Regions from separate parts of the Sporosarcina sp. FSL K6-1508 genome, predicted to be linked through region 1. Evidence: riboswitches for the same ligand, from Rfam matches in the RefSeq annotation. Region 1 holds a riboswitch; each other region holds the start of a gene.
What was found. Region 1 has a riboswitch for cobalamin ahead of MKZ11_RS04140 (hypothetical protein). Riboswitches for the same ligand answer to the same signal wherever they lie in the genome.
Positions count from the first base shown of each region.

Region 2: it holds a riboswitch for cobalamin, as region 1 does, so the genes downstream of both, MKZ11_RS01490 (ABC transporter substrate-binding protein) here and MKZ11_RS04140 (hypothetical protein) in region 1, are expected to answer to the same signal.
Region 3: it holds a riboswitch for cobalamin, as region 1 does, so the genes downstream of both, mmgD (citrate synthase) here and MKZ11_RS04140 (hypothetical protein) in region 1, are expected to answer to the same signal.

Region 1 covers NZ_JBBOXF010000001.1:885,385-896,422, reverse strand. The annotation lists gene MKZ11_RS04150 (AraC family transcriptional regulator) at 1-89, shown strand, start outside; gene MKZ11_RS04145 (MFS transporter) at 95-1,327, opposite strand; cobalamin riboswitch at 1,470-1,664, shown strand; gene MKZ11_RS04140 (hypothetical protein) at 1,931-2,158, shown strand; gene MKZ11_RS04135 (hypothetical protein) at 3,390-3,566, opposite strand; gene MKZ11_RS04130 (translation factor GTPase family protein) at 3,687-5,627, shown strand; gene MKZ11_RS04125 (class I SAM-dependent methyltransferase) at 5,673-6,281, opposite strand; gene MKZ11_RS04120 (uracil/xanthine transporter) at 6,623-7,924, shown strand; gene MKZ11_RS04115 (CPBP family intramembrane glutamic endopeptidase) at 8,603-9,337, opposite strand; gene MKZ11_RS04110 (PadR family transcriptional regulator) at 9,337-9,864, opposite strand; gene MKZ11_RS04105 (hypothetical protein) at 10,201-11,038, opposite strand, start outside.
Region 2 covers NZ_JBBOXF010000001.1:359,112-370,149, reverse strand. The annotation lists gene MKZ11_RS01525 (2-hydroxymuconate tautomerase) at 74-259, opposite strand; gene MKZ11_RS01520 (YwhD family protein) at 328-858, shown strand; gene MKZ11_RS01515 (hypothetical protein) at 1,283-1,411, opposite strand; gene MKZ11_RS01510 (hypothetical protein) at 1,408-1,905, opposite strand; gene MKZ11_RS01505 (transglycosylase domain-containing protein) at 1,918-3,975, opposite strand; gene MKZ11_RS01500 (DUF1934 domain-containing protein) at 4,135-4,578, shown strand; gene argS (arginine--tRNA ligase) at 4,575-6,242, shown strand; cobalamin riboswitch at 6,920-7,103, shown strand; gene MKZ11_RS01490 (ABC transporter substrate-binding protein) at 7,223-8,185, shown strand; gene MKZ11_RS01485 (FecCD family ABC transporter permease) at 8,178-9,173, shown strand; gene MKZ11_RS01480 (adenosylcobinamide amidohydrolase) at 9,175-10,647, shown strand; gene cbiB (adenosylcobinamide-phosphate synthase CbiB) at 10,647-11,038, shown strand, end outside.
Region 3 covers NZ_JBBOXF010000001.1:2,368,269-2,379,306, forward strand. The annotation lists gene MKZ11_RS11875 (TetR/AcrR family transcriptional regulator) at 121-966, shown strand; gene MKZ11_RS11880 (nucleotide excision repair endonuclease) at 1,039-1,413, shown strand; gene MKZ11_RS11885 (hypothetical protein) at 1,612-2,874, shown strand; gene rpoN (RNA polymerase factor sigma-54) at 3,503-4,780, opposite strand; cobalamin riboswitch at 4,964-5,162, shown strand; gene mmgD (citrate synthase) at 5,403-6,533, shown strand; gene MKZ11_RS11900 (bifunctional 2-methylcitrate dehydratase/aconitate hydratase) at 6,616-8,052, shown strand; gene prpB (methylisocitrate lyase) at 8,071-8,979, shown strand; gene MKZ11_RS11910 (sigma 54-interacting transcriptional regulator) at 9,082-10,854, shown strand; gene MKZ11_RS11915 (acyl-CoA dehydrogenase family protein) at 10,999-11,038, shown strand, end outside.

The DNA.
Region 1 (11,038 bases):
AATATTATGACGAACGCTGTCATGACTGGGAGTACGAAAAAATCTATATGGAAATCTACCTACCGATAAAAGTAAGACAAAAGGGGTGAACAATTCACCCTCTAGATTTATTCAAAATTATTTTATATAGAAACAATACTGGAGTTAATAAAATTGCACTAACAATGAGTGCGATTTTTATTGTAAAGGTTGACGCTACAACTCCAATTATCGGACCTCCTCCAATTTGACCAATGGCATCCACTTGGCCTTTTACCGAAAAGAACGTTGCCCGTGTAGAGGAATCAGGAATAATTTTATTAAGCCAAATGTCTTCTAATGGATACATGACTTGCCTTGTTACTTGGATAATCACATAAAAGATTAGCAAGCTGATCACGTAAGTTGAGTACGCAAAACCAATTAATGAAATGACGATTAGAAAACTTGCTACAAAAAGAACAACGTAGATGCGTCTTAAATTCTGGTGGATTGCACTTCGATTCAAAAAGTGGAGTGCTGCAAAGGAAACGAGCACGACAATAAATTGAATGCCCCCCATTATCACGACTAATTTTTCATCCGTTAACGTTGATATATTTGAGCCTTCAAAAAAATGTGAGATCCATAAACGGTCAAAACCTTCGCTATAAAATCCAACGACTAAAGCGATAAGGAATAGCATTCGCATGATGAAACTAGCTTTAGAATGGAAAACAATTTTGCCCATATTTCCCTTCATACTCTCCCATGTAGATATTCTTTCTTCTTTATCTAATGGTTTAAAGTTTTCTTCTTTCATGAAAATCATTAAATAGACGGCCAATCCAACCATGCATAGCCCACCGATAATGATTGGCAAGTTAATCATGAAAAAGCCCATAGCAATACTTAGCGGAATTGCTATGACTTGGCCGAGGTTTCCAGCCTTTGCTCCTTTTATAAATGCCTGCGAAGCACGTTCCTCCCCTATTTCATCCGCAATCCAGGCTTGCTGAGAGCCACTAGTAAAGGTATAGCCAATCCCCCATGCGATTTGAGCCACTAGCACCGTTACAAAATAGGGAAATACCCCTTCAATTAAAAAACCGATTCCTATTAAAATATACCCAATTATTATAGATAACTTCCGGCTTTTCAAATCCGAAACAACTCCAGTTGGAATCTCAAAAAGAAAAACGGATAGCTCCAAAACAGTCCCTATTAACACGAGTTGTAGCGGATCAAGCTTTACAGTTTGCACATGATACAACAGGTTCACCGTAAATATAAATGTGAAAAACAATTGCGATAAGAAGCATGTAAAAATGTAAACTCGATATGGATCTGTTGTTTTTAATCTGTTCATTTTCTATCCCCCTTAAGTTGAGTATAGTAAGGTAGATAGAACTTTTCTTGTCCAAATTTGCGGTAAAGGGCCAATAATATGTCCCTTGTTTAGCAATCGCGTTAAGTCGGACGATATGTATGTTATAGTAAAAGCACAACTGAATAACGTGTAGAAATTAGGTGCTTTTTTACGTTTGTATGAAAGCTTAAATGGGAAGTTCGGTGAAAAACCGACGCTGTCCCGCAACTGTAAATGGGAGCAATCTTTTTAATTCCACTGTTACTAATTCGTAATGGGAAGGGAAAAGAACGCGATGATCATGAGCCAGGAGACCTGCCTATTTCAGTACACACCAATACCCTACGCGGATAGGAGGTGTTAAGTGCGGCTATGATCGAGCAATTACTTGTAAAAGCCGCCGTACGAGAAAACGTAATCGGAAAGAAACACAGGAGGAATCCATTCCTCTTCTTTCGCTATGCTTTCAATAGTGTTCTTCTGGTTATGAATTATTCGTTACGGCAACAAGCGACCATACAAATTTACGCATACTAGCATCTTCCTTACGAGTAACGAGGAAGATGCTTTTTTTATTTCCATAATAGAAAGGGATTTTAGCCAATGGAACTTGGAACAAAAGAATATTACCTGGACGCATTCAAACATGTCTTAATGACAAACCTCATCATAAGCGAATCACAATCACTGTCTTCAACCTATTCTTATTACGAAGATCAGATTGGAAAAATAACGACTATAAACGAAGAGGTAAAAAAACTTTATTCATGTAACCTCCAAAAAGCATTCGATGAAATCAAACACGAAGTAATCGGTTCACCAGAAGATTAAGCTAAAAAAACAACCAGTAACTAACTGAATCCAACACTATATATGTTGAACAAATGAATACAGCGTATACGCTTTACAAGGGATTTTGGGAGGCCACTGAAAAAGCCTTAGTACTTAGAGCAAATTAGAATTCCTGCTAATACCGCTTCGACGCTTTGTGGATGCCTCCCGCGATAAGCCGGAAAGGAGAGCACTTTCAGTCTTATCGCTCCGGCTACCACGAAGTCGCGCCTTCGCTGGGTGGTCTATGTTGAGAAATTGCATTTCGTTTTTGTGGATGAGACCTGTAACCTGGAGTGCCATAAATAGATTGAATGTGATCAACGATTGTTCCAATACATGAGGAATGAATTAGAAATTCTGCTAATACCGCTTCGACGCTTTGTGGATGCCTCCCGCGATAAGCCAGAAAGAAGATCCCTTTCAGTCTTATCGCTCCGGCTACCACGAAGACGCGCCTTCGCTGGATGGTCTGTGTGAGAAAGCGCATTTTATTAGCTGTGAAGAAATCCGCAACCTAGATTGCGGATTTCTTGACTATAATTATATATGTTGAATCCGGTATATATACTGAGCGAAGGCGCCTTAACAGGGGTAGCCAACCGAACAACGAAGAGTTCGGTTTGTATAATCTCTGCGTTCTTTGCAGAAATTATACAGTTAATGTCAAGAAGTTATTCCAGATAGGTTAAAGAAAACCTCATCTGGCTTATGGCAGGAGGCATCCCCTAGCGTCGTAGCGGTTCAATGGAATTCTTTATTTCAATTTATATAGTATCAAATAGTAATCACCTTACAATCTCACCATATACATCTCAAAATGACAGTTCTCTCGATAATGAACAACCTAGCGAAAGGCATCCCCAAAGCGCCAAACGTTCTACAATCCACATCCCGAATTACAACTCTCTTCTTATTGAGCACCGCAGCAGATTCAATAGGATTCTTTAATTCAACATATATAGGCACTTCTTGTACAATTACTTTGGGATTGCTTGGATTGAACGACCTCTATATGATTACCGAGATGTCTTGATGTGTAGGGATGCGACAGGCAACTATTCGCAACAGGATTAACTAGGAGCAATGAACTGCAATTCCTAGCCACACACTTGCCTCTCGGTAAAGATGTCATGAACAGTTCGCCGAAAGCGAACCGGAAATGATCAGGTAAAAAAGGCATCAAAAAAAGCGTGACAGTCATAATAGACTTTCCACGCTTTTAACGTATTTACAGCTCCTGATAATTCCTCTGATGTGTCCCGCCATCTTTTACATCCGCATGATACAATGCTTTCAACGCGAAACTCTTCTCTAAGTCAAGCTCAGCCATTATCTGTTTCAGACGTTTCGCTAGCTCCTTATCATTCTTTACAAGCTGCTCCATTTTCGTTCTTGAATATTTCAAAATCTGATTCCTCCCCCGTACTAAATTTGTCTTTACAGTATACCACCTATTTAAGGTCATTCGCCCAATTCAGATTTGCTATACTAAAGGTATTAGCCAAAAACAGACAGGGGCGACATCATGTATAAAACAATTGGCATACTTGCACACGTAGATGCAGGAAAAACAACTTTCTCTGAACAACTGCTTTATCACACAAAAAGCATTAAACAAAGAGGGCGCGTTGACCATCAAGACGCCTTTCTCGACAGCCATACAATTGAAAAGGAAAGAGGCATTACAGTTTTTGCAGACCAAGCATCCATTTCCTATAATGGCTCCACCTACTACATTATCGACACACCTGGACACGTCGATTTTTCCCCTGAAATGGAGCGGGCCATTCAAGTGATGGACTATGCCATCATCATTATTAGCGCAAGCGACGGCGTGGAAGGCCATACGGAAACCGTCTGGCAACTGCTTCGCAAACATCAGGTTCCTACTTTCTTCTTCATCAATAAAACCGATCGTGAAGGAACAGACATCGCAAGTGTACTCCATGAAATTCGCACCAATCTATCGGAAAACGTCTGTGATCTTACATCCTCTTTCAAAGAAGGAATTATGCAAGAGGAACTCATTGAATTTATCGCAGAACGTGATGAAGCACTGCTTGAAACCTATATGGAATCAGGGTATGACAAGGATCTATGGCTTGAAACATTAAAGAAAATGATTAGCGACAATAAAACCTTCGCTCTGTCCAGTGGTTCTGCACTAAAGGACATTGGCGTCATGGCGTTTTTCGAGAAACTCGATTTATTAACAGCAGCTTCTTACGACGATGACAACGAGTTCGCCGCCCAGGTCTATAAAATCCGCCATGATGACAGCGGAAACAGGGTCACCTTCCTTAAATCATTAAGCGGCACGCTACGTGTCAGAGACGAAATAAACTATGGAGATTACACAGAGAAAGTCACACAAATACGCGTCTATAATGGCAATAAATTTAAAGCAATTGACCATGTTCATGCCGGTGAACTGTTTGCAGTTACTGGATTAACACAAGCATGCATTGGGGACGGTGTTGGAGCACTAAAAGAAAAAGCGACCTTTGACATGATGCCTACCCTTAAGTCGAAAGTGATTTTCGACGCTGCCATCCATGTGAAAGAAGTACTTCGATGTTTTAACCTACTCGATGCGGAGGATCCTTCTTTGCGCGTCTTCTGGGATGAACATTTTCAAGAAATTCATGTTCATGTTATGGGTGTCATCCAGCTCGAAGTACTCCAACAAATTGTTAACGAGCGTTTTTCGATTCAAGTCTCTTTCGGCGAACCTAAAATACTTTATAAGGAGACCATCGAAACAACCGTAACGGGTTATGGTCATTTTGAGCCTTTAAGGCATTACGCGGAAGTCCATCTTTTGATGGAACCTGCAGAAAGAAATAGCGGCATACAGTTTGATAACGTCTGTCACGCCAATGACTTGTCTATCGGTCACCAAAATTTGGTACACAGTCATTTATTTGAACGGGATCATCATGGCTTATTAACCGGTTCAGCTCTCACTGATGTGAAAATAACCTTGCTGACGGGACGTGGTCATAACGAGCACACATCCGGCGGTGACTTTAGAGAAGCTGCTTTCCGGGCATTGCGACAAGGTCTAGAACAAGCGAAAAATACACTGCTAGAACCGTACTACGATTTTAAAATAAAAGTAGATCTGGATAATATGGGAAGGGTTCTGTCTGATATCCAGCAAGCACACGGCAACTTTGTTGCACCTGAAACCATCGGGGATAAAGTACTTATAAAAGGACGGGTCCCTGTAGCTACCTTTATGAACTACAGTGCCGCCTTCGCTTCATTCACCCACGGTAAAGGGACACTCAGTCTGTTATTCGGCGGCTATGACCGTTGCCACAATGAAGAACAAGTCATTGAAAGAATTGGATACAACAAAGAAGCGGACCCCGAGTATTCGTCCACTTCCATCTTTTGCGCCAAAGGAAAAGGCTACCCCGTCCCCTGGAAAGAGGCAAGGGACGCGATGCATTGTTTATAAAGTAAAGCCGTGTTTCTCTTGAAACACGGCTTTACTTTTGTCGGATCATTCACCGAAACGAAACACTAAAAATAGTTCATTCGGATCTTTTTCATACATGCTGGATACCTTCACTCCCTTTATCAGTTCAAAAGGGGTGCTCGTCTCAAGGAACTCGATATAATCGCTAGTCGGGTAATAAAGGATTATATCAACGGACCTTTTCTGTTGTTCGACTGAAAGAAGGATATTATCAATGACTGTCATGAAAATTTGAATGGAAAACGGATTGAAAAAGTAAAATCGATTATCCTTCGCCTCCACTTCATACTCTTCCGCCAGACAACGTTCAAAGCGAATAAAGGCGCTTGATTGCTTGGCCTTTTGCATGTAATTCGCCTGGTTTTCAAGTGCTTCCTGATACAGCTGCCCACTCATTTCAATCCCCGTAACCGAAACACCAAATCGGTTATGTATATAAAAGGGTAGTCTTCCTTTGCCACATCCAAAATCTACGAGCTTGTCCGTGCTCTTTAGTTCATAGTCTTGAAAAAAATCATCTAGCGCCTTGTAAGGTGTCGCTTCATAGCGGTTATAATGAGAGGATTGATGCAGCCATTCCCGCGTTCCTACGGTTTTAATGCGTAGCAACCGATCGTATTCTTTATCATACATAGCCATTCCTCCCAACGTGTTTATACCCATTGTATCTTAACAGAAGAAAAAATCACCGACATTTTAAAAACGAAGTCAAACTTTTACCCGATGAATAGTTGGACCTGTATTCAGCGGGTAATTCCAACTATATAAGCTGAAGGACTGAACCCGCTGTATAAACGAAGCGAAGGTGCCTTAAGAGGTGCAGAGGTGCAATGGAGTTCTTTACTTCAACATATATATGAACACCTTAATTTAATTGTTTTAAAAAATCAGTCTACTATAGGTTGCCAGTATGGTATAATCCCCCGTATATGTAAATTCCATTAAATAAGAGTCGACAGAGAGGAGCGGATGGCATGGACACCAAATCATTACAAGCGTCTGTGACATTATTAGCTGGATTTCAGTGGCTATTCTTTATGTTTGCCAATACGGTCGTCATTCCAATCTCGGTTGGCGCGGCTTTTCAATTGGAGTCTGTTGAAATTGTTTCTGCAATCCAACGCTCCTTCATTTTCACGGGGGTAGCTTGTTTGCTGCAAGGACTTATTGGGCATCGCTTGGCGATAATGGAGGGACAATCTGGATTATGGTGGGGCGTCATTTTAAGCTTGGCAGCCACTGCAAGTGCAATGAATCTTGAACTAACTACGATTGGCGGAAGCATAGCAGTCGGAGTTATAATTTCGGGCATTCTCGTTACAGCCTTTGGTGTTTTAGGCATGGGAGAAGTTTTAAAAAAGTGGTTTACGCCTATTGTAATGTTCGTCTTTCTTTTACTATTGGCCAATCAGCTCATCACGATTTTCCTGAAAGGGATGATTGGTCTAAATACTGGAAATTTCATCGATGTAAAGGTCGCCTGCTTTTCATTTACTCTCGCCGCACTGACAATCCTTATCCATGTGAAAGGGAAAGGCATTATCAGCAGTTTAAACCTGCTCATCGGGATGACAGTCGGATGGATAGGAGCTATCCTATTATTTCCTGCGGAAGTAACAGAGACTATCAAAACAACTCCCTTCCTTACTTGGTTTCCTTGGGGGCAACCCGCCTTTGAGTGGGGTATTGTTATTACGGTCGTCATTACAGGGTTACTCAATACCACGAATACGATTGCCACATTAAAAGGGGCGGAAGATATTTTTGAAAAGGAGACGACACCCAAGCAATACCGAGCTTCCTTTATGTTGACGGGACTGCTATCGACGGCTTCAGGCGCTCTTGGACTCGTCCCTTATGCACCATACGCCTCCTCGTTAGGCTTTTTGCAGTCAACAGGCATTCGTGAAAGGGCTCCCTTTTTTGTAGGATCCGTATTATTCATCTTCTTGGGGATGGTTCCGCAATTAAGTGCCTTCTTCTCAACAATTCCGCATAGCGTTGGTAACACGGTATTGTTCGTCGCTTATTTACAGCTTTTTCGTTCAGCAATCCGCAATATTGAAGGATTGACATTTGAACCTACAACCGTCTATCGCATTGCCTTGCCTGCGCTACTTGGGCTATCAATCATGTCACTTCCAGCAACTGTTTTTACAACGATTCCGCAACTAATAAGACCTATCCTGTCGAATGGCATGCTCATGGGGATTCTGGTCGCGCTCTTTATGGAGTTCCTGTATTATGTTGGTAATAAGAGCCGTGTGAAGTTGTAAAGAACACTGTTCATAGAAAAGCACATAATTTCAGAAGCTTTCTCCTCTGTCACCATGTGCTTTTTCGATTGTTTCATACTCATAAAATTAAGCTATTTGAGTCAATTTCATAATTGCTTATTTTAAATAAAAGTACAAACATTAACGTGTTTTAGCAATTAATTATTCGTTTATGTGAATGAGTTCCGTTGATGGTGACGGAAGGCGGCGACTCCAGCGGGAACAGAAGGCAAAGATAGGAAGAGAAAGTTCACTCTTCCTTAGCTGAAAGTCCTGCAGGAACGCAGTGACGAGAAGATTGAAGCCGTGCCCGCGGAGCTTATAGCACAGAAGACCTTTCGAAAAAAACAGATAATCGTCAGATCTATTTGTGATACTTAACTTCTCTAGTGGGGAGCCCTCGTATTCCTAACCTTTCTTGATTCCTTTCTCTTGTTGCTTGTAGTGGAAGCGCTCGACTCCTGCGGGAATAGCATGAGCCTTGAGACCCCACAGGGAGTGAAGCGGACGAGGAGGCTCAAGCCATGCCCGCGGAAAGCGAGCGCTGGAACGAAAAGCAATTGCCTCGGGTTATTCTTTATTCCCCCACCAATTTCTTTAGAAATTACTTGACTAGAGGTAAGAAAGCGTCCGCTTGGAGTGGACATCAACCTTGTTCGGGTTTTAATACAAAATCCTCTAGTATGGAATTGATTCATTTGTATATTTTTTCTTCAGCGATAGAGCTAATGAAACAGCCGTTAATGCCAGGATAACGATAACTGTTCCATCAAGAACCGCAGTAGATCCGCCTTTGCCTAAAAACTGAATTAAATTGTGCAACGTATGAAATAGTATTAACGGATAAATGCTACCATTTTTAATAAATAGTTGTGCTAACACAATACCTATCAGGAATGCGTAAACCAGTTGAAGCACCGTTTGCCCAATACTCTGCCCTGATAACAAGTTTAGGACGTGTGTTAATGAAAATAATAGGCTAGACGTCAATATTGCCGGTACTATCCCTAAAGGTAATAAGATTTTTATCATTATCCCTCTGTAAATACTTTCCTCAACAAAACCAACTAAAGTTGCAAAGCCAACATAGAAAGCAATTGTTTCTATGGGCACGTAATCGAACCCTTGAAAACATAAAATAACCAAGATGGCGAGGAGAGGTAAATAATATAGCCAATTTGTTCTTACCACACCGACTTCGAAACCAAAAGAAGTCCATTTTCCTTTCCAAGTAAAATAGACGATTAGAACTAATGCAGTTGGAATGAATGATATCAATATCGGAGAGTTGTAGCTTAACTGGTTAATAGTTGCAATTGCTCCAGCTATAAAAACCGCTAATAAAAAACTAACTTCAACCATAATAATACTTTTAATAGGGTGTTTACGGGAATAAGACTTGTCGTTTTCCATTAAACATCTTTCCTCCTTATGATATCCTCTAACCAATCCAGTTCCATTTCAAAATGTCTGACGCCATATTGCAAAACAGACAAGCGATAATAGAAGTCCTGAGGATTGGTAATCCCCTCCAGTTCTCCTATAACAATCTTTTCGACTTCTTTCAGCTTATGCCGCTCACTTTTCAATTTGTTTTGATATTCTTTTAAAAGGAAATTTTGTTTTTCTTCATCGAGGTAGTCTAAAAAGAAAATTCTTAGTAAATGTTCATTTTTGGAACTTTTCAGTGGTTGCTTAAGCCATTCAACGAATGCCACCTCCCCGTCTTTCTGTAATGTATACATTTTTTTATTTTTACTGTCGCCTTTTACCTCCTCCACGATTACATACTCTTTTTCTTCAAGTCTTCTTAACGCAGGGTATAAACTTCCAAAACTTGTTCTGTAGAAAAACCCAACCGTTGAATCAATCGTCTTCTTTAACTCATATCCAGTCATTGGCTGTTCACGTAATAACCCTAGAAGTATATGTTCAAGCATTACATCACTCCTTGTGTATATCTAAACTATATATCGTTTAGATATATTATGTGGCAATATTGCAAATATTACAATGAAAATTATTTATATGCGGAGAAGTCATACCTCTTTTTTCAAATGTCTAGACATTTCAACCGCAGCACTCCTAGCAATTCTAAACTATATAAATTGAACAAATGAATACCTACATAAGCTGAGTGAAGGCGGCTTCAAGGGGATTATTTATATCAACATAAATAGTGGTTATATTCATTCGACAAAAAGCACATAATATCAGAAGTTTTTCCTCTGTCATCATGTGCTTTTCGATTGCAATTATATTTATGGCAAGATGAATTATTTCCCACTGCCTCGAGCAAACTCTATACTACCTTTTGACGGAAAAACCATTCGCCAACCTATGAGAACCACTGCAAGAAGCAGAACGAGATAGACATAAATCCCATACTCGAACACGTTGGCAATGAGATGACCCACTACAAATACACCGGTGACCAAGCTGAGCAGTAGCATTTTAGCCCCGCCAGCTTCTTGGGTAAATTCAAACGACTTTGAAAAAGGATACTCCTCATCATTAACAAGTTTATATGTAACAAGCGTTTGACCGATTCCAGCTAACAAAACCGCGACTAGGTCTGGTAGTATTCTCACCGAAAAAATCCAGATAAACACACAACTAAGTAAGAAAAGGACAGGTACATATAACTTCACCAACAATGCTTTTAATGCCCCACTGTAAACAGAAGAGACTTGGTAAATGGGAGCTGTCTTGAAAAGCCAACTACCTTTATAATTCCCTGAATACCTTAGCATGAGAACAATGTTTGGTATCATCAGGTTGCAAAAATAGATAAATAAAAATGAGTTACCCGTTCCAATATCCGCCAACGTTCGGTCACGTAATTCATTAAAGATAAAGATGAACGGAAAAATAATTGACATACCAAGGGCCGGATACACTTTTAACTTGAATTCTCTTTCTTGTTTCATCATAAGCGCGGCAAAACGAAAGAACACTCTCTCCTCATTACGTCGGCATGTTATTCTCGCCCACAACTCATCCAGTCGATTGCTTTTCTTTTTCCTTTTTTTCGTATCACTCATTAACTTTTCTAAATTCCGTTCAAAAGAAGGCATCAGCCGAGCATAACAATAAATTGCAATAAGTGGAATA
Region 2 (11,038 bases), 530 kb from region 1:
GCCAATAATAAAAGGCTGTCCCATTTGAGCGGAAAGATTCCGTTAGGGGACAGCCTTTTGAGTGTGTTGAAGATCATTGATCGCTTAGACGTTTTCCAGCGACAGCATAATGATTCTTTGGCATTTCTTCAATGAAGACGACAACATTACCAGCAGGAGCACCTGTTGTTTCTGCGACTGCTTCTGTCACTTTTTCACAAAGTGCCCGTTTCTGTTCTTCTGTCCGGCCTTCAAGCATTTTTACAGTTACGTATGGCATTTCATTTCCCCCTTCCCGTAATTATTGGGTATAGTGTATATAGTATCAGATTTGGAGGGGACGAAGAAATGCCAAATGAAAATAAACCGAAGCAGAAATTGGGTTTCACAATTATAAAGGATGATCCGACTGACGGCCACAAAGGGTTCGGGATTGGATCATTGTCACTTGAAAACGTGTCTCCTGTTATTATCGACGTTAACGAAGGGGTTGCACGCATTGAAATCGGCGCGATGCATGCCAGAAGTGACACGGAGCGCGGGGTCAAATTTACGCTGAATCGTGAAGATTCGGAAGGCGGAAAACCATACTGGCTTGTCTGGGTAACAATTGATTTCCGCGAAGAAGGACCTTATTATGCAGGTGTCACGGCGTGTGAAATGGTCGTCAATCGTGAAAAACGCCGAGGATATAAAGTGCTGGCAGATCATGTAAACCGGATGGATAAATCGATGAAACGAAATATTATCGTGGATCATATGGATGATAAATCAAAGCATATCCTAGCTGATTTCCTTATGACTCATAATAAGGAAATGTGGGATAGAAGCGAACCGAAATTGCATATTGATTTGAGCGTCGATTCTCCGGAGTTGTGAACAAAAAGTGACAAATTCCGCATACTTCTTCATCCGAGGTTGAATGTCGGCTTGAAAGGAAGTACACTGAAATTACAGCTTGCAATTGTAAGCTAGGACAACCGGAATCGTGCATTCCTTACTGAATAGTCTATCAAACAAACCCAAGCGCGATACACCATTCGACAGGACGCCTTGAACGGTAAAAAAGCTTTCCAACCCAGAAGTAATTCGGGGGAGGAAAGCTTTTTTGAATTTAATGAATGAGGGGCAGCCGATCATATCAGGCTGTAGACCGCTCGTATCCTCCCGTCGAGCGCTCATAACAGGTTGAAGACCGCACATATCCACCCGCCGAGCGCTCATAACAGTTGAAGACCGCTCATATCCACCTGCCGAGCGCTCATAACAGGTTGAAGACCGCACATATCTTCCCGTCGAGCGCTCATAACAGTTGAAGACCGCTCGTATCTTCCTGCCGAGCGCTCATAAGTGGTTGAAGACCGCTCGTATCCTCCCGTCGAGCGCTCATAAGTGGTTGAAGACCGCTCGTATCCACCCGCCGAGCGCTCATAACAGGCAGAGACCGCTCATATCCTCCCGTCGAGCGCTCATAAGTGGTTGAAGACCGCTCGTATCTTCCCGCCGAGCGCTCATAAAAGGCAGAAGACCGCCCGTATCCACCTGCCGAGCGCTCATAACAGGTTGAAGACCGCACATATCTTCCTGCCGAGCGCTCATAACAGGTTGAAGACCGCTCATATCCACCCGCCAAGCGCTCATATCAGGCTGAAGACCGCTCGTATCCACCCGCCGAGCGCTCATAACAGGCCGAAGACCGCTCGTATCCACCCGCCAAGCGCTCAAAAGTGATTGAAGACCGCTCGTATCTTCCTGCCGAGCGCTCAAAAGTGATTGAAGACCGCTCGTATCTTCCTGCCGAGCGCTCATAACAGTTGAAGACCGCTCATATCCTCCCGTCGAGCGCTCATAAGTGGTTGAAGACCGCTCGTATCCACCTGTCCAGCGCTCATAACTGGCCGTCCACCGCACATATCCACCCGTCAACCAAAATCCAACTCACTCAAAAAACGAAAATGGAAACAGCTCGAACTTCTTCCCATCGCCTTCACCAGAAGAGCGTTGTTCACGCAGCGTTTTATCCGTACATAATTTTTGAGGCATATCCTTCTCTTTTACATAAACGAGCCGCTGTTTGTCGCATCCATTCACAGCGATGCCACCAGTGTCGACGTCAATGATAACCCCGTTAACTCCGGTTGGTGGGATGAATGGTTCGGCTGGTTTGCCGCGATGGACCGTCTCCATGAAGTCGATCCATATTTTTTTCGATGCCGCTTTATCTGTCGTTTCAGTCAGTTGCTCTCCGACATCAAATCCAGTCCAGATGCCGGCAGTCAACGATGGAGTGTAACCAATTAAGTATTGATCTGAAATGGTTGTACCTGACTTGGCGGCATACGGTCGTGTCTGTTTTTGCCTCATCGAAAGCCCTGTGGCAGAAGAATAATCATTGAACACGGGATCGAACATGCCTGTCATCAGGTGGGTTAGAACAAATGCGTCTTGTTCACTCATTACACGTTTTTTACTCATTTTCGGATGTTCGTAGATTGTTTTCCCTTCCGCATCTGTTATGGATAGAATTGTCGTTGGAACTGTTTCGATTCCGCCTGAAGCAATCCGATTATAGGCATTCGTCATATCGGACAGCGTAACAAGCGAAGTACCAAGTGCGGTTGCAGGTGATTCCGGGAACTTACCATCGACTCCAAGACGTTCAGCCATTTTACTGAATTTTTTATAGCCGATATCTTCAAGTGTTTTCACTGCATAGATATTGTCAGAAATAGCAAGTGCTTGTGCGAGAGAAATAGGGTGTCCGGCAAATTTACCGTTCACGTTGTTCGGTTCATACGTCGAGCGCCCATCATCATATGTGAAAATGGTCTTTTCAGTCGATAAAAATGTAAGCGGGCTAAATCCATCTTCCAAAGCAGCGGCGTATAAGATAGGTTTCATGGCGGAGCCGGGTTGTCGTTTTGCTTGTGTCGCCCGGTTGAATGGGCTGTCGGTATAATTCACCCCGCCTACGAGCGATGTGATTGCACCTGTGCCAGCCTCAATTGACATGAATCCAACTTGCAATCCACTATCTGGCATCCATTTGTCAATCATTTCTTCCGCAGTTTGCTGATGGAGTGGGTCGAGCGTTGTTCGGATTGTCCAACCGCCTTCTGCAGGATATCGTCCTTTTGCTGTGAGCACTTTTTCCGCTTCGCGCCATACTTCATCAAGGAAATAAGGAGCTACGCGCTTTGTATCAGCCCATTCACGGTTTTTAAGCGTGATCTGCTCGTTTGTCGCCCGTTCTTCTTGCCGCGCAGTAATGTATCCTTGAGCCTCCATAAGCGAAAGTACTAACAATGACCGTTCGCGTGATTTCTCAGGATTTTCAATAGGCGAATAAATCGAAGGGCCTTTCGCGATGGCAGTAATAACGGCGGATTCTTCCAAGGTTAAATCTTTTGCCGACTTACCGAAATAAAACTTGCTTGCCGCCTCGACACCATACATGCCATGACCGAAGTAAACCGTGTTCATATAGCCTTCTAAAATGACATCTTTCTCATAAAACACTTCCATTCGATAGGCGTAAAGTGCTTCATTAATTTTCCGCGTCCACGTTTTTTCGAACGTCAAATACAAGTTTTTCGCATATTGCTGGGTGATTGTGCTGGCACCTTCCACTTTACGTCCAGATTTCACGTCCTTTAATAGAGCGCCAGCAATCCGTCTATAGTCAAAGCCGTTATGATTATAAAAATTCTTGTCTTCCGTCGCAACGACCGCGTCGATTAGAAACGGGGACATTTCATCAAGGCTGACCCAGTACCGCCTTTCCACAGAAAAACGGTCGCCAATTTGCTTGCCGTTTTTATCGAGAAAGACGGAAGCTTTGGGCACACTTAAAGAAGGTGCACCTGTAATTTGTGCATAGAGCCTAAGTGATAGGAAGACGGTCAGCGCCGCCATCATCATGGTGACTATTAATAGCAGCAAACGCCGTAACGTCGTGCGTCTTTTTTTCTTTTTCACATACACTGTCCGTCGCATACGATCCCGTCCCGTCCGTGTCATTGCATCTAGTATGCGACGCTTGGAATCAGATTAAACGGAACCGACGTAAAAACATGCATTGCTCGGATAGATTGAAATGTATACCGTAAAAAGGATATAATAAGAAGATGTTTTCATGAAAAGGACAGTGAGTGTATGGAATCGCGGGAAAAAGAGCGATATGTAAAGATTAAGCTTCATTCGTCAATCCGTCATCCCGGTCTAGACGAGGAGAAGCATGAAGTGAATGCAAAAGGTTTGCTGATTGAAAAAGCCGGCAAATCTTATTTGAAATATGAAGAACAACAAAGTGGGAATTCAGTCCAAACAATCGTGAAATTGGATTCTGCAAATGCACTGATTATGCGCCGTGGTGCTGTTACGATGCGGTTGCCGTTTGTTAAAGCCGGTGAAAGACCAGGAACATATGGCAGTGGACCAGCGACGTTTGACTTAGTTGTCAAAACGGAAAAACTCGATTTTACAGAGAATGAGGATCGTTCAGGCGGCCGATTCAATGTGATTTATGATTTGCATACAGAAGAATCACTTCTAGGAACATACAACCTGACTATTACATACACGGAGGGAACGATATGAACGCGGTAGAACAAATTCAACATGAAGTGAAATTAGCACTCCGTCAAGCGGTACTTGATGCGGGGTTGGCAGATGAGACGGTTATCCCGGACATTATGCTTGAAACGCCTAATAACAAAGACAATGGCGATTATGCAACGAATATCGCTATGCAATTAACAAAGGCAGCGAAAAAGCCGCCACGCGCAATTGCGGAAGCGATTCTTGAAAAGTTAAATACGGATGGCACTTCGATTGACTCAATTGAGATCGCAGGCCCTGGTTTTATCAATATCAAATTAAAAACCGATTATTTAGGTGACATCGTCAAGACAGTACTTGAGCAAGGTGAGAACTACGGCCGTTCAAATTCCGGCAATAACCAAAAAATCCAAGTTGAATTCGTTTCTGCCAATCCGACAGGCGATCTTCATCTTGGACATGCACGCGGGGCTTCCCTAGGCGACTCTTTAAGCAACGTCCTCGATTTTGCAGGCTATGACGTCGCGCGTGAATATTATATTAACGATGCGGGCAACCAGGTGCATAACCTTGCACAATCCGTTGAAGCACGCTATTTCCAGGCACTTGGTTTGGATAAAGAAATGCCTGAAGACGGTTACCAAGGGCAGGATATCATTACGCTAGGGAAGATACTTGCGGATGAATTCGGCGATAAATACGTCAATGTGCCCGATGAAGAGCGTTATACGTTCTTCCGTCAATACGGACTTGATTATGAATTAGAGAAGTTGAAGACTGACCTCGCCAATTTCCGAGTGTCGTTTGACGTCTGGTTCTCGGAAACCTCATTATATAAAAACGGTAAGATCGATGTCGCTCTTGATAAATTACGTGCGAACGGCCATGTATTTGAAGAAGACGGCGCTACATGGTTCCGTTCAACAACATTCGGCGATGACAAAGATCGTGTGCTCATTAAAAATGACGGTACCTACACTTATTTGACACCGGATATCGCATACCATGAAGACAAATTGTTCCGTGGGTTCGATAAACTTATTAACATCTGGGGTGCGGATCACCACGGTTATATTCCGCGGATGAAAGCGGCAATTGAAGCACTTGGCTACGGCAACGACACACTCGAAGTCAGCGTCGCACAAATGGTTCAGTTGTATAAAGATGGAGAAAAATTCAAGATGAGTAAGCGTACAGGGAAAGCTGTAACTTTGCGCGAACTCGTTGAAGAAGTCGGTTTGGATGCAGTTCGCTACTTCTTCGCAATGCGTTCAGGCGATTCACAAATGGACTTCGACCTAGACCTGGCGATTTCACAGTCGAATGAAAACCCTGTGTACTACGCGCAATATGCGCATGCACGGATTTCATCGATCTTGCGCCAAGCTAAAGAGAACGGAATGTCAGCATCTGTGGACAATGTTTCTTTATTACAAGCTGAAAAAGAATTGGAATTAATGAAGAAAATCGGGGACTTCCCACAAATAATCAGTGACGCAGCGAGACTCCGTTCTCCACACCGCGTTGCAACCTATATCCAAGAACTTGCTGCAACCTTCCACAGCTTCTATAACGCAGAAAAAGTATTGGATCCAGAGAACCGCGAATTGTCCGAAGCACGTCTAGCATTAATTACAATCACACGCACAACAATCGCAAATGCGCTGAAACTTATTGGTGTTTCTGCACCAGAAAAGATGTAATAAAATTGAACGCCCTACTTGAGAGATTGTTATCTCGCAAGTAGGGCGTTTTTCACATGCAGATATTCACTCTATATATGTTGAACAAATGAATACGACGTATGCTCTTTACAAGGGCTTTTGGAAGGCCGCTGAATAAGTCCAAATACCTGGAGTGAATTAGAAATCCTGCTAATACCGCTTCGACGCTTTGTGGATGCCTCCCGCGATAAGCCAGAAAGAAGACCACTTTCAGTCTTATCGCTCCGGCTACCACGAAGGCGCGCCTGCGCTGGATGGTCCATGTGAGAAAGAGCATTTCGTTAGCTGCGATGAAATCTGCAATCGGGAGTGCGTCTTTCTTTAATATAATTAGTATCAACTAGTAATCACCTTATAGTCTTGGCATATACAACTCAAAATCACTTTTCTCCTGATAATCAACGCCCTAGCGCAGGCGCGGCAAAGGGGTCGCCGAAGCCGTAAGACTGGATGCGAAGCGCTAATCCAGGCTTATGGCGGGAGGCATCCCCAAAGCGCCAAGCGATCTACAATCCACATCCCCTAATTACAACTCTTTCATTATTAAGCACCACAACAGATTCAACGGGATTCTTTAATTCAACATATCTAAATCTACAAATCTCCCTCGCTATCGACACATTGAAAATTTATAGTATACTGAATGTTGGACGAAAATACATACCAAACATAAAGGTGCCTCGTATTAAAGACGGGGTTAAAAGGGAAGCCGATTCAATGTCGGCGCGGTCCCGCCACTGTAAGTGTGAGCTAGTCGCAATTTGTCACTGGAAAAGTTCCGGGAAGACGCGATCAGCAATGAACACAAGCCAGGAGACCTGCCTTTATGGATCACACGTACCCTACGAGGATAGGATTGGTGAAAATCGGCGTCATTATACGTCTAGATTTTTACTCAGCTTATTCCTCCGTAGCAATTACGGGGGATTTTTATTTGGATTAAACAGGAGGAAAACAACATGAAGAAAATCTGGCAATTAGGGTTGACGGCTATCCTAGCAGTATTCCTACTCGCAGCATGTGGAACTGCAACACAAGACAAGCCGAAAGTGGAAGGAACACCGAAAAGTGAAGTGGTCACAGCCGAGTTCCCGTTGACACTCACGGACGCAGTCGGCAAAGAAATCACATTAGAAACGGCACCGGCAACAATCGTTTCGATGATACCGAGTAACACGGAAATTTTATTTGAACTAGGTCTTGCTGATGAAGTTGTCGGCGTAAACGATTATGATGATTATCCCGCGGAAGTAGCGGAAAAAGAGAAAATCGGCGGCCAGGAATTTAACGTCGAAAAAATCGTATCGATGAATCCTGAAATCGTTTTTGCGCATGAATCGGGACTTGGAAAGGGTGAAGCGGGACTGCAACAAATCCGTGACGCAGGAATTCCTGTCTTTGTTGTAAAAAATGCAGCAAACTTCGAAGAGACGTATACAACGATTGAAACAATCGGTCAAGCGACTGGCAAAACAGTAGAGGCAGAGAAAATCATTACGGACATGAAAGCAAAAGTAGAAGAAGTATTGGCGAAAACAGCAACAGTCGAAAACAAAAAGACAGTTTTTGTTGAAACATCACCAGCACCAGATATTTACACACCAGGTAAAAATACATTCATGGATCAGATGCTTGAAATGATTGGTGCTGAAAATATTGCTGCTGATAAGGAAAACTGGTTTATGATAGCTCCGGAAGAAATCGTTAACCGTAATCCCGATGTAATTATCGTGTTGTATGACTATATCGAAACGGCAGTTGCAGACGTTTATGCACGCCCAGGTTTCGATACGATTACGGCGATCAAAGAAAAAGCAGTTGTTCAAGTTCAAGAAAATATCACAAGTCGTACAGGTCCACGCCTAGCTGAAGGGCTTGAAGAAATAGCGAAAGCCATTTATCCTGAGGCTTTCGGTGAGTAAATCTAGCGTTGCCTACATCGTTTCCGCCGCTGCACTGATTGTGGCGGTATGGCTCGGTGTGTCGATTGGTTCTGTGAAAATACCGATCAGTACGTTATGGAATGCGGGAGCAGATGCAACAGCAACCAACATATTGTGGAAGATTCGTATGCCGCGTGTTGTGCTGGCCGGCCTAGTCGGTGCATCGCTCGCAATTTCCGGTGCGGCTTTTCAAGGGTTATTGAAAAATCCGCTTGCTGATCCCTACACCCTCGGAGTGTCATCCGGCGCCTCGGTCGGTGCTGTTATGACGCTCTTTTTTGGTATTTCCATTCCATTTCTAGGCACTTATACGCTTCCTATATTCAGCATGGTCGGCGCCGCATTAACAATGTTCTTGGTTCTTGGATTCGCACGCCTCGTTGACCGCGCGATGAGAATGGAAACAATTATTTTGACTGGAATCATTTTCGGTTCATTCCTCGGCTCTGTCTTGTCACTTATGATAGCGCTCACAGGGGAAGAGTTGCGCCAAATTATTGGTTGGCTACTCGGCAGCGTATCGATGCGGGGGTGGAATTATATTACGATGATTTTGCCATTCGTTATCGTAGGTTCATTCATGCTATGGCTAAATCGCCGTGAATTAAATGCGATGCTGTTTGGAGAAGAACGGGCACATCATCTAGGTGTCAATGTGAAGCGTCGTAAATTCAGCATCTTGATTGGCGGATCCATCCTTACAGGTTCTGCCGTCGCAGTATCCGGTACGATCGGTTTTGTCGGTCTAGTCGTTCCGCATATGACGCGGCTCCTATGGGGATCAGATCATCGTCATCTCCTTACACTATCGTTTATGAACGGTGCGACATTGCTCATCATTTGTGACTTGATTGCACGGACAATCATATCGCCAACTGAACTCCCAGTAGGCGTCATCACGGCATTTATCGGTGCGCCGGTCTTCGCTTTCATCTTCTACAAACAACGAAGGAAAGGGGGAATGTGATATGTTACAAGTCGAAAATATTTCTGGCGGTTATGGAAAAGAACCCATCGTGAAGGCAGTGACATTCAATGTCAATAAAGGCGAAGTGCTCGGCATACTTGGTCCAAATGGCAGTGGTAAATCCACGCTATTGAAAATTATTTCAGGCATCCTCCCGAAGGATACAGGCACAGTTACAATTGATGGGCAAGACGCGTCCAGCTATTCACAAAAAGAATTCGCTAAAAAGGTAGCCGTCTTGCCGCAACTCCATGCACATGCATTTTCCCACTCTGTTCGTGAAACGGTAGAACTCGGGCGATATCCGCACCAATCAGGACTATTTTCATCTTGGTCAGCTGAAGACGAGCGTGCCGTCACTGATGCGATAAACAGTATGTCAATCACGCGCTATGCTGAAAACCAGATAGAACTACTATCAGGTGGCGAACAGCAGCGCGTATTCGTTGCACAGGCCCTTGCTCAGGAAGCTCCGATTTTATTGCTCGATGAACCGACAAATCACTTGGATATCGCTCACCAGCAACAATTGCTCGATACGATTCGTCAACAGGCAATTGACAAAGGACTCACAGTTATTTCGGTGTTTCACGATATCAATTTGGCTTCTTTATACTGCGACCGACTTCTCTTGATGGATAAAGGGCGAATTGCGAAAATAGGTGTACCGCAAGATGTTGTGAGGGAAGAGGCAATCCAATCTGTTTACGGTGCGTGTGTCAAATCACAGTCGCATCCTGAATTGCCAAAGCCTCAGATTACGCTACTGCCGGACACGAAAGAGGAAAAGAAGGCGTTCACAGTTAAAAAAGAGGATTTTTCCGTGTCATCAGACTATGTTGCACTGACAACACACTATCCACTGAAAACGTTATCTTCTGCAGTTCATAACGCAGGAACTGGTTGGTATCGGTCGTTTGTCAATCGGCATGTTGATGCTGATTACAATTGCGACGATGTTAAAGCAGAAATGGCTTCCTATCTAGAGCAACAAGGATTTCATTTGACAGACACGGTCGGTATGATGACCGCCGTCACAACAGAACACGCGGAAGTTGAAGAATATACAGGCGACTTCGGGACCGTATTGATTGCGGTAACGGCGGGGGTCGGCAATGCAGTCGATGTGTCGCAAGTACTCACGCGTGACCAAAAACCTCGTGTCGGTACGATCAATACATGGGTTATCGTCAACGGTCAATTGCCTGATGAAGCATTTATTCAAGCAATGATAACGGCAACAGAAGCGAAAACGAAAGCGCTGCAAACGGAATCAATACTAGATCCACTAACCGGTACCATTGCGACGGGCACGTCGACGGACAGCCTGCTTGTCGCGGCGACACAGCAGGGGGAAATACTTCCTTATGCTGGACCTATTACTCCGCTCGGCAAATTGATTGGCCACGGGGTTTATGACTGTACGGTGCGGGCAATCCGTGTATACAAGAAAGCGAAGGGGTGGACAACTTGATTCCTGCACATTTTATCGCCATCGCATTTGGTTTTCTGATTGATAGGATTATTGGCGATCCACCGAACTGGCCTCATCCAGTCCGCTGGATCGGAACGTTCATCTCAAAATTGACCGCGGTTTTGAATAAAGGAAGGTTCCGAACGTTGAAAGGGGCGTTTATCCTCTTCACCACAGTCGGAATTGTGTTGATCATTGTATTTTCTTTAGTCGGTCTGGCTTATCAATACAGTATCTATGCTGGGATTCTTGTGGAAGGAATTCTCATCGCCATCGGGCTTGCCCAAAAAAGTTTACGCGATGCCGCGCTTGACGTCTATCGACCGCTCGCTGCAAAAGATTTACCTGCTGCGCGAACGAAACTGTCATGGATTGTTGGCCGTGATACCGA
Region 3 (11,038 bases), 1.5 Mb from region 1:
TTATATATTGAACATTTGGATATAGCGAAGGCATCTTATAAAAGGTAGCTGGAGTGGGTTTAAAAGAATTTTTCATTTTAAGTTTTATATATTACTTTTTTACTAAGTGGAGGTTTTGATTTGTCGGATAAAAAAATATTGATCATCGAAAAGGCATCTGAACTTTTTGCGAAAAACGGATTTGACGCAACATCCGTACAAGAAATTACAGATGCATGTGGCATTTCGAAAGGTTCTTTTTATCTTTCATTTAAATCGAAGGAAAGCCTTCAATTTTCGATATTTGAGTACTTTAGTACGAAGCTGATTGAGCGGATAGGCAGTATTTATCAAATGGAAATTGGACCGAGGGAAAGATTTGAACAGTTTTTCGTTATTCAATTTGAAGAGATTGCTCGTTATTCGGATTTTATTCTCATGCAAATGCGAGAGCAAACAAATCCAATCAATGACGAAATGTTGGGGTTAATGAATGACATGCGTAGAAAAACGTATGAAGCCCAAGAAAGCCTTTTACTGAATTTGTATGGAGAAGACATAAAAGAGCATATGACAGATCTTGTTGTCATTTTGGGTGGAATCGTAAAAGGCTATATTGAAATTATTGTCTTTAATGAAGACTCTTTAGATTATGTAGGGTTAGCGTATTATATCGTAGAACGGATCGATTCCATCGTCAAAGGTCTATCTAAACCATTTCTAACAACAGAACTATTAGTGAAAAATGGGATGTGCGGAGCTGATCGATCGATTACAGCTGAAGAATTGTTAAAAGAAATCAAGCGGGTCAAGCAGAGGGTAGCGGATGAAGACCTGTTAATCAGTCTGGAGGTCATTGAACAGGAAATTTCGAAAAATAACTATCGAAAACCTGTACTTTCCGGCATGATGTCCAATTTGAAAAACAGTGAACTGACAGAGCAATTTGTAAGGAAATTAAAGCAGTTTTTGGATCAATCCGCTTGATATCATTCTTCGCTTTTTAAGCGATTTTGTGGTAAGATTCAAGTTCAGAATAGAAGAGGACGTGAAGTTGAATTGATTACAATTACAGTACCGAATCCGGATATAACAATCGTACAACGCAAACAAGAGATAACTGCAGACGCTGCGCCAATTAAACCGGTTTATGGGTTTATTGATTTGCATGAAATCCCACGTGATAAAGGCGGCATCATCTTATTTTATAACAATAAAGATGAATTGTTATTTGCAGGGAAAGCTCGTAAATTGCGCCAGCGCGTGAAAAAGCACTTTGATGACTCAGTATCGCCAATCAAAGATCATCGTAACGAAGTAAACAAAATTTCTGTCCTAGTAATCGAAGATCCGATGGAACGCGAAATTTACGAAACGTATATCATTAATACACAACGTGCGAAATATAATGTCGATAAAGTATTTTTCGAGTGATCAAAATAGTGCCAAGCAACTCGTATCTGGGTCGACTTATAACCCGAAACTCTAGGCGTTGGAGTCTAGAAGGGAAATCTTCAAGGTAATACTTTTTCGAAATTCGAGACTTTAAAATTATCAAAGTAACTCCGGAGCTGACTGCCACGTGCAATCAGCTTTTATTTTTGAATAAATACATAGGAAAAGGGTGGAAGCATGGACGAACGTTTACAAAGGATAGCTGATGAAGCGCAAGTGAAGTTTGGTTTGGACGCATACCGGTTGGAAAGGTACTTCATTTATAAAGAACGAGATAGTACAGGGATTGCTGTTTATAATTTCAACATGGAATGGTTTCCTAAAGAGTTAAATGAACCAATTGATGAGGATTATAATCCTGTGGGCACAGCAATTGTTGAGTATGCTATTCAAAAGCAACATTTTAGCAGTGTATCATTTGTGCAAGGTGAAACATTTTCCACAAAAACTCACTTTCCCAATCAAACCGTGGACGAAGTCGCGGCATGGCTTGAAGAAGAGACTGGACTGATCTATGAACAGGATTTTAAGTTAACGGAAGCGAATGCAAACGGATTTCAATTTAAATCAGATGTCGACGGTATCCATATTACTCCGAGCTGTATGTTTGAAGTCGAATTTGATGATACAGGTAAACTGACTTCTTATCATTCCTATGGAACAATCCCGTCCCAGGAGCTTGTGGAGAAATCGAAATTCACGTTGACATTAGAAGAGATTGAGCCAATTGTTAAAAAGCAGCTTCAACTCGTGAAGTTTCCATCTGAAACGGAAAAACGCTTCGTGCCCGTTTATGCAATGGATGAAGTGTATGTAACAGTGGAGGGAGCCCGAATAATTCCATTTATGGAACATGAGCGTTCAGAAGTAAGAGTAGACGAAGTAATTGTATGGGATAAGCCGCTGTACGAACAGATTAATCGTGAGGAAATCACAGTTGTTTCTGAAGTAAGCATAGAGGAAGCATTCGGTAAAAACGACGATAGTGAAAAACTGACATTGTCAGCTAAACAAATTGAAGGCAGCAAAAAAAACACCAGGGATGTCTTAAGGGCCGAATATCCCGACGAATCAGGAAATTGGAAGTTATTTAAACTCAAGCGCCAAGAGAAATTCATCGAAGCACACTGTACATTAAATGACGAAGACCAAACGCTTTTCAATCGAAAAGTAGTCGTGTTCATGCACCCCGAAACAATGAAAGTACTGAACTACCTTGACAACGGAGCGATGTTCGAGATTTTCGATGCCTTTGCTCCTGCCGCAAAAGCGGTCGTAACACATGAAGAAGCGTTTGAGAAGATGATCCCCTATATTACGCTTGATCCGACTTATGTATATGACGAAATCATGGGTAAATATATTCTTTGTGGCTTGTTGGATGCAGCGGAATGTGTAGACGCTGTAACAGGGGAAGTGGCCGATTTAGGGGATATATAAGGTTCAATTAGTTCATTGGTATGCATAAATGGGGATTGAATACTCGTTCCCCATTTGTGCTATATATGTTGAATTAAAGAATCCCATTGAATCTGCTGTGGCGCTCACTAATGAGAGAGTTGTAATTCGGAGTGTGGATTGTAGATCGCTTGGCGCTTTGGGGATGCCTTCCGCCATAAGCCTGGATTAGCGCTTCGCATCCAGTCTTACGGCTTCGGCGACCCCTTTGCAGCGCTTGCGCTAGGGTGTTCATTATCGAGAGAAGTGTAATTTTGAGATGTATATGCCGAGATTATATTGTGATTACTAGTTGATACTGCTTAAAGTCAAGAAAGAAGCACTCCAGGTTGCAGATTTCATCACAGCTAATGAAATGCGCTTTCTCAAATGGACACCCAGCGAAGGCGCGACTTCGTGGTAGCCGAAGCGATAAGACTGAAAGTGATCTTCTTTCTGGCTTATCGCGGGAGGCATCCACAAAGCGATAGTAGCAGGAATTCCAATTCACTCCGAGTATTGGGGTCTTTTCAGTGGCCTCCCAAAATCCTTTGTAAAGCGCATACGCCGTATTCATTTGTTCAACATATATAAATTGATATTGAATGATAGAAAATGAAAGGTTATCCAATTACTTTTTACGCATTCTTGAAGTCGGTATACTTAGTTCTTCTCTGTATTTACTTATCGTACGCCTAGAAATAATAATACCTTCTGTGCTATTGAAGTAATTGGCGATCGTTTGATCGGAAAGTGGTTTGGATTTATTTTCTTCGGCAATGAACTTTTCCAGAAGGGCTTTCACTTTCGTTTGAGATATGGCGTTTCCATCCGATGTTTCCAACTTTGACGTGAATAATGTTTTAAAATAGAAAGTGCCTTTAGGTGTTTGAATTACTTTATTCGACGTTGCCCTGCTGATAGTCGACTCATGCATACCAATCTCTTCTGCGACTTCTTTTAGCGTTAATGGTTGCAGGGAGACAAATCCATCTTTAAAAAACTGTTCTTGTCTCTTAATAATCACTTTCATTATTTTTAAAATTGTTGTTCTTCGCTGTTCAATGCTGTTTAGAAGCTGCTGATAGTCATTGAATTGGCTGTTAAGATACTTCGACGTGGTACTTTTCTCTTTAAGTAAGTTCGTATATTCTTTATTCAGTTGAATTTTTGGTAGATATCCATCATTTAAGTGATAAGATATCTCTTCATCCTTAAAGTCAACAACAATGTCGGGGGTCAAATACTCTGTTTTGAAGTCCGAGATATGACTGCATGGTTTCGGGTTAAGTGTTTTAATAAATTCATGAATTTCTTTTACTTCAACTAGCGATAGATTCATACGAAAGGCGATTTCGTTCCATTTGTGGTTTGCCAGTAAATCCAAGTGGTTGAGAATCAAACATTCTGCAAGTATCTCCTCAGGGTACTCATATATAATTTGCAATTGGAGACATTCTATTAAATTTCTCGCGCCAATTCCTGTTGGACCAACTTTCTGAAGAAGATGAATACCTCGTTCAATCTCCTGCAAATTATATGTTTTCTCCTCATCCAAGTATAAATAGCCATTATCATCTAAATTATAAATAAGATATTTAAGGAGTTTGCGGTCTTGTTCATCTTTAAATGTGAATGTTACCTGTTGCATCAAATCAATTTTCATTCCGCCCTCATTACTTTCAAGAAAGTCTACAGGAAGTAAAGTTGATTTTGAAGGTGTTGAATATGTATCAGATTTCTGTTTATACTCATCTGACTCTAGTTCGATTAAAGGGTTTTCCAACTCTTTTTCTTGTAAGTATTGGTATAGCTCATAAGTGGAATACTGCAATATCTCAATGGCTTGTCTCAAATCAGGTGTCATTGTTAAATGGAGTCCTTGCCGTTGTTCAATTACAAGTTGCATTTGTTTTCCCCCCTTGTGAAGTTGTGTGATAACGCCGGATGCACCGCTGGGAATAATCAACTTACGCTAGATAGATAGTTCCTATAGTCTTTAATACTATTCTATAGGAATAGAAATCAGATGTGAATAAAGAATTGGAATATTTAAAAGTTTGTGTTATAGTCAAGGGGATATTTCGATAATTGAATATGTGTAAAAATAGGTGCGGATTAATACTGATGTATTGGTCTGCTTAAAAGGGAAGTTCGGTGAGAATCCGACGCTGTCCCGCAACTGTAAATGGGAGCGATTTCGTTTAAACCACTGCTTTTTATAAAAAAGTGGGAAGGTACGAATAGCAATGATCATTAGCCAGGAGACCTGCCTCTTTTTATAACACATGTTGACCTACGAGGATAGGGGGTGTTAAGGACGCGCGGATGAGCTATGCCTATTTTTAGCAGGCGGCTTTCTTTTAGTTGGGATTCTGGCGCTCTTTAACAACTTCTCTTATGAAGTTGTTTTTTTTATGGTCAGAAATAAGGGGAAGCGCTGCGAACAGATACAAATAGGATAATTTTTGGTGAAGTGAAAGCGTTTACAAATCTCAGAGTCATAACCATTCAGATTGGGGGAAAATAGTATGACGAATACACTTACATTTTTACCAGGACTTGAAGGCGTGATTGCCACTGAAACATCCATTTCGCTGCTCGATACGGAATTGGGTCAGATTATTATCAAAGGATACGATTTAATCGAGCTTTCAAAAACAAAAGGGTATCTTGATATTGTCCACTTGCTAATGGAAAATACCTTGCCGTCTGATACTGAAAAAACAGGTGTGGAAGATAAATTGAAAAAAGAGCATGGTGTGCCAGAAGGTGTCACAAAGATTTTGCAAGCATTGCCTAAAGAGACACATCCAATGGACGCATTGCGAACTGGGATATCTGCTTTAGCGGGCTATGATAAGGAAATTGATCAGCACACTCTAGCTATCAATAAAAAAAGAGCTTACGAGTTACTTGGAAAAATACCGGAAATAATTGCGAACAGCTTTCACATTTTACAGGAAGAGGAACAAATCCTTCCGTTGAAAGAATTGCCATACAGTGCTAATTTCCTTTATATGATTACGGGGAGGAAACCGACAGAGTTGGAAGAATCTATTTTTGACCAGTCGCTACTACTTTATAGCGAGCACGAAATGCCAAATTCCACCTTCACCGCAAGGGTAATTGCCTCGACGTTTTCGGATTTATATGGTGCATTGACTGGAGCGGTTGCTTCTTTAAAGGGCTATTTACATGGAGGAGCGAATGAAGCGGTCATGAATATGCTTTTAGAGGCTGGTTCTGTTGACGCATTTGAATTGATATTAGAAAAGCGTTTACGTGATAAAGAGAAAATTATGGGGTTTGGTCATCGAGTCTATATGAAAAAGATGGATCCAAGGGCCTTGGTAATGAAGGATGCTTTAAAGGAGTTATGTGCGCTAAAGGGTGACGATCTCCTTTACCGAATGTGTGAGGCGGGAGAAACCATAATGGAAAGAGAGAAAGGACTTTATCCAAATCTAGATTATTACGCGGCACCGGTATATTGGATGCTGGGCATTCCAATCCCATTATACACACCAATCTTTTTTGGTTCGAGAACAGTAGGATTGTGTGCGCATGTTATTGAACAACATGAAAATAATCGTTTATACCGTCCAAGGGTTCATTATATAGGCGAACGACACAGCAATCATTCAACTGGGGAGTTGTAACTGGCCGTTCACCACAACAGCGATACACTAGGCATCACTTGATACTATTCTAAACAAATTGAAAGCGGAAAGGAAGAGTTAGATGTTGAAATTGAAAGAACAAATGACAATGGATACACTGATAGAGGAAATTACGGACTATGTTTTAAATAAAGAAATTACAAGCGAGGAAGCATATAAGACAGCACATAATGTGTTAATAGATACAATCGGGTGTGGAATATTGGCATTAAGCTATCCGGAGTGTACGAAATTACTAGGACCTGTAGTACCGGGTACTATTGTTCCAAATGGCAGTCGTGTACCTGGTACATCGTATGTACTGGACCCGGTCCAAGGCGCATTTAATATTGGCTGCATGATACGATGGCTCGATTATAATGACACATGGTTAGCTGCTGAGTGGGGTCATCCGTCCGATAATTTAGGTGGCATTTTAGCTACAGCGGATTATCTAAGCCGTTTACGTCTCTCGGAAGGAAAAAAACCACTTGTTGTACGTGATGTATTGGAAATGATGATTAAAGCACATGAAATTCAAGGCGTACTGGCATTAGATAATAGTTTGAATCGTGTTGGACTTGACCATGTTCATTTCGTCAAAATTGCTACAACTGCGGTCGTCACCAAAATGCTTGGCGGGGGACGTACAGAAATAAATAATGCGTTGACAAATGCCTGGATTGATGGCGCAAGCCTTAGAACGTATCGTCATGCACCTAATACCGGTTCACGAAAATCGTGGGCAGCAGGAGATGCAACGAGTAGGGGTGTACGACTGGCGATGATGGCAATGACAGGCGAAATGGGTTACCCGACAGCGCTATCCGCTCCGGAGTGGGGATTCCAAGATGTTTTATACAATCAAAAGGAATTAACACTGGCACGTTCTTTAGACTCTTATGTGATGGAGAATATACTGTTTAAAGTATCGTATCCAGCCGAGTTCCATGCGCAAACAGCGGCGGAATGTGCCATTATCCTGCATCAGGAGATAAAGGAGCGACTTGATGATATTGAAAAAATTACAATCACGACACATGAATCTGCTATTCGGATTATCGATAAAGTAGGTCCGCTCAACAACCCTGCTGACCGTGACCATTGCATCCAATACATTACGGCACTTGGTTTACTATATGGCGATGTTGTTGCAGATCATTATGAAGATGACGTGGCAAATGACTCACGAATCGATCAATTAAGAAATAAAATGATTGTCGTAGAGGACGAGCAGTATAGTAAAGATTATCTCGATCCGAGCAAGCGCTCGATCGCCAATGCTGTTCAAGTTACATTTAAAGACGGTTCCACAACAGAGAAAGTTGTAAGTGAGTATCCGCTTGGTCATCGCTTTAGAAGAGAGGAAGCTATTCCTCAAATACGCGAGAAATTTTCGGCTACATTGATGACTCATTACCCTGAAAAGAAGCGAACAGAAATAGAAGTGGCGTGCGAAAGCCAAAGTAAGTTAGAACAGATGAACGTCAAAGAATTTGTCGACTTATTTTTGCTTTAAGAGAGGAGGGAAATGACAATGGCATGGATTGTTGATCAACAATCATCACAAGAGACATTAGCTAAGAAATTCTATTCAATCATGCATGCATCAGGAATCGTTCAAATCCCTGGTGCGCATGATGCGATGGCAGGGCTTATTGCACGGGATGCCGGATTTTCTGCACTATATTTATCGGGGGCCGCCTATACGGCTAGTCGTGGTTTACCAGACTTAGGGATTGTGACGTCAACTGAAGTTGCGGAGCGAGCAAGAGATATAGTGCGTGCTACCGATTTACCGCTGCTTGTTGATATCGATACAGGTTTTGGTGGTGTATTGAATGTAGCAAGGACAGCCCGTGAAATGGTAGAAGCGAATGTCGCAGCAGTACAATTAGAGGACCAACAGTTACCTAAGAAATGTGGCCATTTGAATGGAAAGAACTTGGTTTCTACTGAAGAAATGGTGCAGAAAATAGTAGTGTTGAAACAGGTTGCACCGACACTTCTTATTGTTGCGAGAACAGATGCGCGCGCAGTGGAAGGTTTAGAGCAAGCGATTGATAGAGCGAAGGCATATGTGGAAGCGGGTGCGGATGCTATTTTCCCGGAAGCTCTTCAATCAGAAGAGGAATTCAGACTGTTTGCCAAAGAGATTTCGGTTCCTTTGCTTGCAAACATGACTGAGTTTGGAAAAACACCCTATTATAGCGCCGATGAATTTGCTGAAATGGGTTTCCAAATGGTAATTTACCCAGTCACATCATTAAGAGTTGCTGCCAAAGCCTATGAACGTATTTTTGAGAAAATCATCAATGAGGGCTCACAAGAACAAGCACTTTCTGATATGCAAACGAGAAGTGAATTATACGTTACTATTTCTTATGATGAATTTGAAGCATTGGACGAGTCAATAGCGAAGACCGTATTAACAAAAGAGCAGTAATACTGAATAGCGGCGATGATTCGTTCTTTAAGGCATGGAGGTAAGGCCTGCTGGAGAATGGATCATCGCCTTTTCACATTATCAAAAGGTGGATGATGAGAAATGGTAAAAGAAGATTATTATAGGGTTAAAGAATGGATGAGCGAATATCCGCAAGTGTTGACAAAGGACCTTGAAATCGGAGAAACATTACGTTTGCTCTCCGAAGGACATTGTTCGGAACTGCCAGTTGTGGATCATGAACGACTAATCGGAGTCGTCACAATAGGGGATTGCTTTGCTACTATTAAGAGTGGAATAGGTTGGAATGAACCGATTAACTCTATTATTAGTGCAGTCTTCCAATCGGTGAATGAAGATTTCTCCGTGAAGCAATTGGATGGATGTCCAACCTATGTCGTATGTGAGAAGACAGGCATGCTCCAAGGAGTAATCACACAAATAGAACTGCTGAAGATTAATCAAGCCCTTTTTCAACGACTTGAAAAATCAAAGGAGACAATCGAGTGGTATACACTATGTTTTGATACGGCTTATGAAGGATTGACGATTGTAGATGAAGCTGGTGTGATTCAATTGTTCAATGAAAACTATAGCCGCTATGTTGGCGTGACAAAGGAGGAGGCTATTGGCCTTCCAGTAGAAAATGTTATTGAGAATACAAGGATACCAATTGTCCTTAGAACGGGTATCCCTGAGCGTAATCAAATCCATTGGCTGCAGGGGCAAAAAATGGTTGTTCACCGAATGCCGATTTGGAAAAATGGTCGTATTGTTGGGGCCGTCGGTATGCTTATTTATGAAGGCGTTTCTGAAGTCCAGCAAATTATCACTCAAATAGATTTGTTAGAGCAACGAAAAGGGAGTGAAACGTCGATTGAGGTGGGTAAAGTTGCTGCACAGAAACGGTTCACTTTTGAAGATATTCTCGGAGAGAGTCCCGCGATATCTAATACAAAGAAGCTTGCAAGAAAGGCAGCACAGTCTAAGGCTCCCGTTTTGATCACTGGGGAAAGTGGTGTTGGAAAAGAGCAATTTGCAAGGGCGATACATGATACGGGTAAGATGAGCAGTGGACGTTTTATCAGTGTTAATTGTGCAGCGATTCCCGAGAACTTAATCGAATCAGAGTTATTTGGCTATATGGAAGGTGCGTTTACAGGTGCGAAAAAAGGAGGGAAACCAGGGAAATTTGAGCTTGCTCACATGGGGACAATTTTCTTGGATGAAATTGGTGACATGCCTCTTGCGACACAGGTGAAAATTCTTAGGGTGATTCAGGAAAAAGAGGTGGAACGGATTGGTGGAACTGAACCGATTCAGGTCCAGTTTCGGATTATTACAGCTACAAATAAAAATCTTGAAAAAATGGTGAGGGAAGGCGAGTTTAGAGAAGATTTATATTATCGGCTTCACGTGATCCCCTTGAATATTCCTCCACTTAGGGAGCGGAAAAGCGATATCCCACTGATTATTTCCGAACAGCTACCAACTCTTTGTCAAATGTACGATAGTGAGGGGAAAACGATTGATAAGGAAGTCATGCAACTATTCTTTCGATATCATTGGCCAGGGAATGTACGCGAGTTAATTAATGTATTGGAAAGATTATTTGCTTTGACAAGCGAATCCCATATTAAAATGAGTGATTTACCAACCGAATTTTTTCGAATAGAAAAGAAACAAGAATATATGACTATTCCCTCGTCGTTAAGCGCAAGAAATGAAGTAAGACAACTTGTGCATGAGGAAGAAGAGAAGAATATCATTGAAAAAGTATTAGGAGAAGTAAGTGGAAACAAGTCGGAAGCGGCTAAACGTCTCGGCATCACAAGAGCAACCCTTTATAATAAATTATCTCGTTATCAGCTATAAATGCAAACAGCTAAGTAGAAGCGTCAACTTGTCTAGTCACTTAGACAGTTGGCGCTTTCCATAGCATAGAAACAACTGTGTTCCGTCCGAAATTTAATTGGCATGCAACTTGCAATATATAACATTGAATGGAGGGAATGAGAAATGGAGCAGATACAACACTTAATCTCAGATACTAATTTAA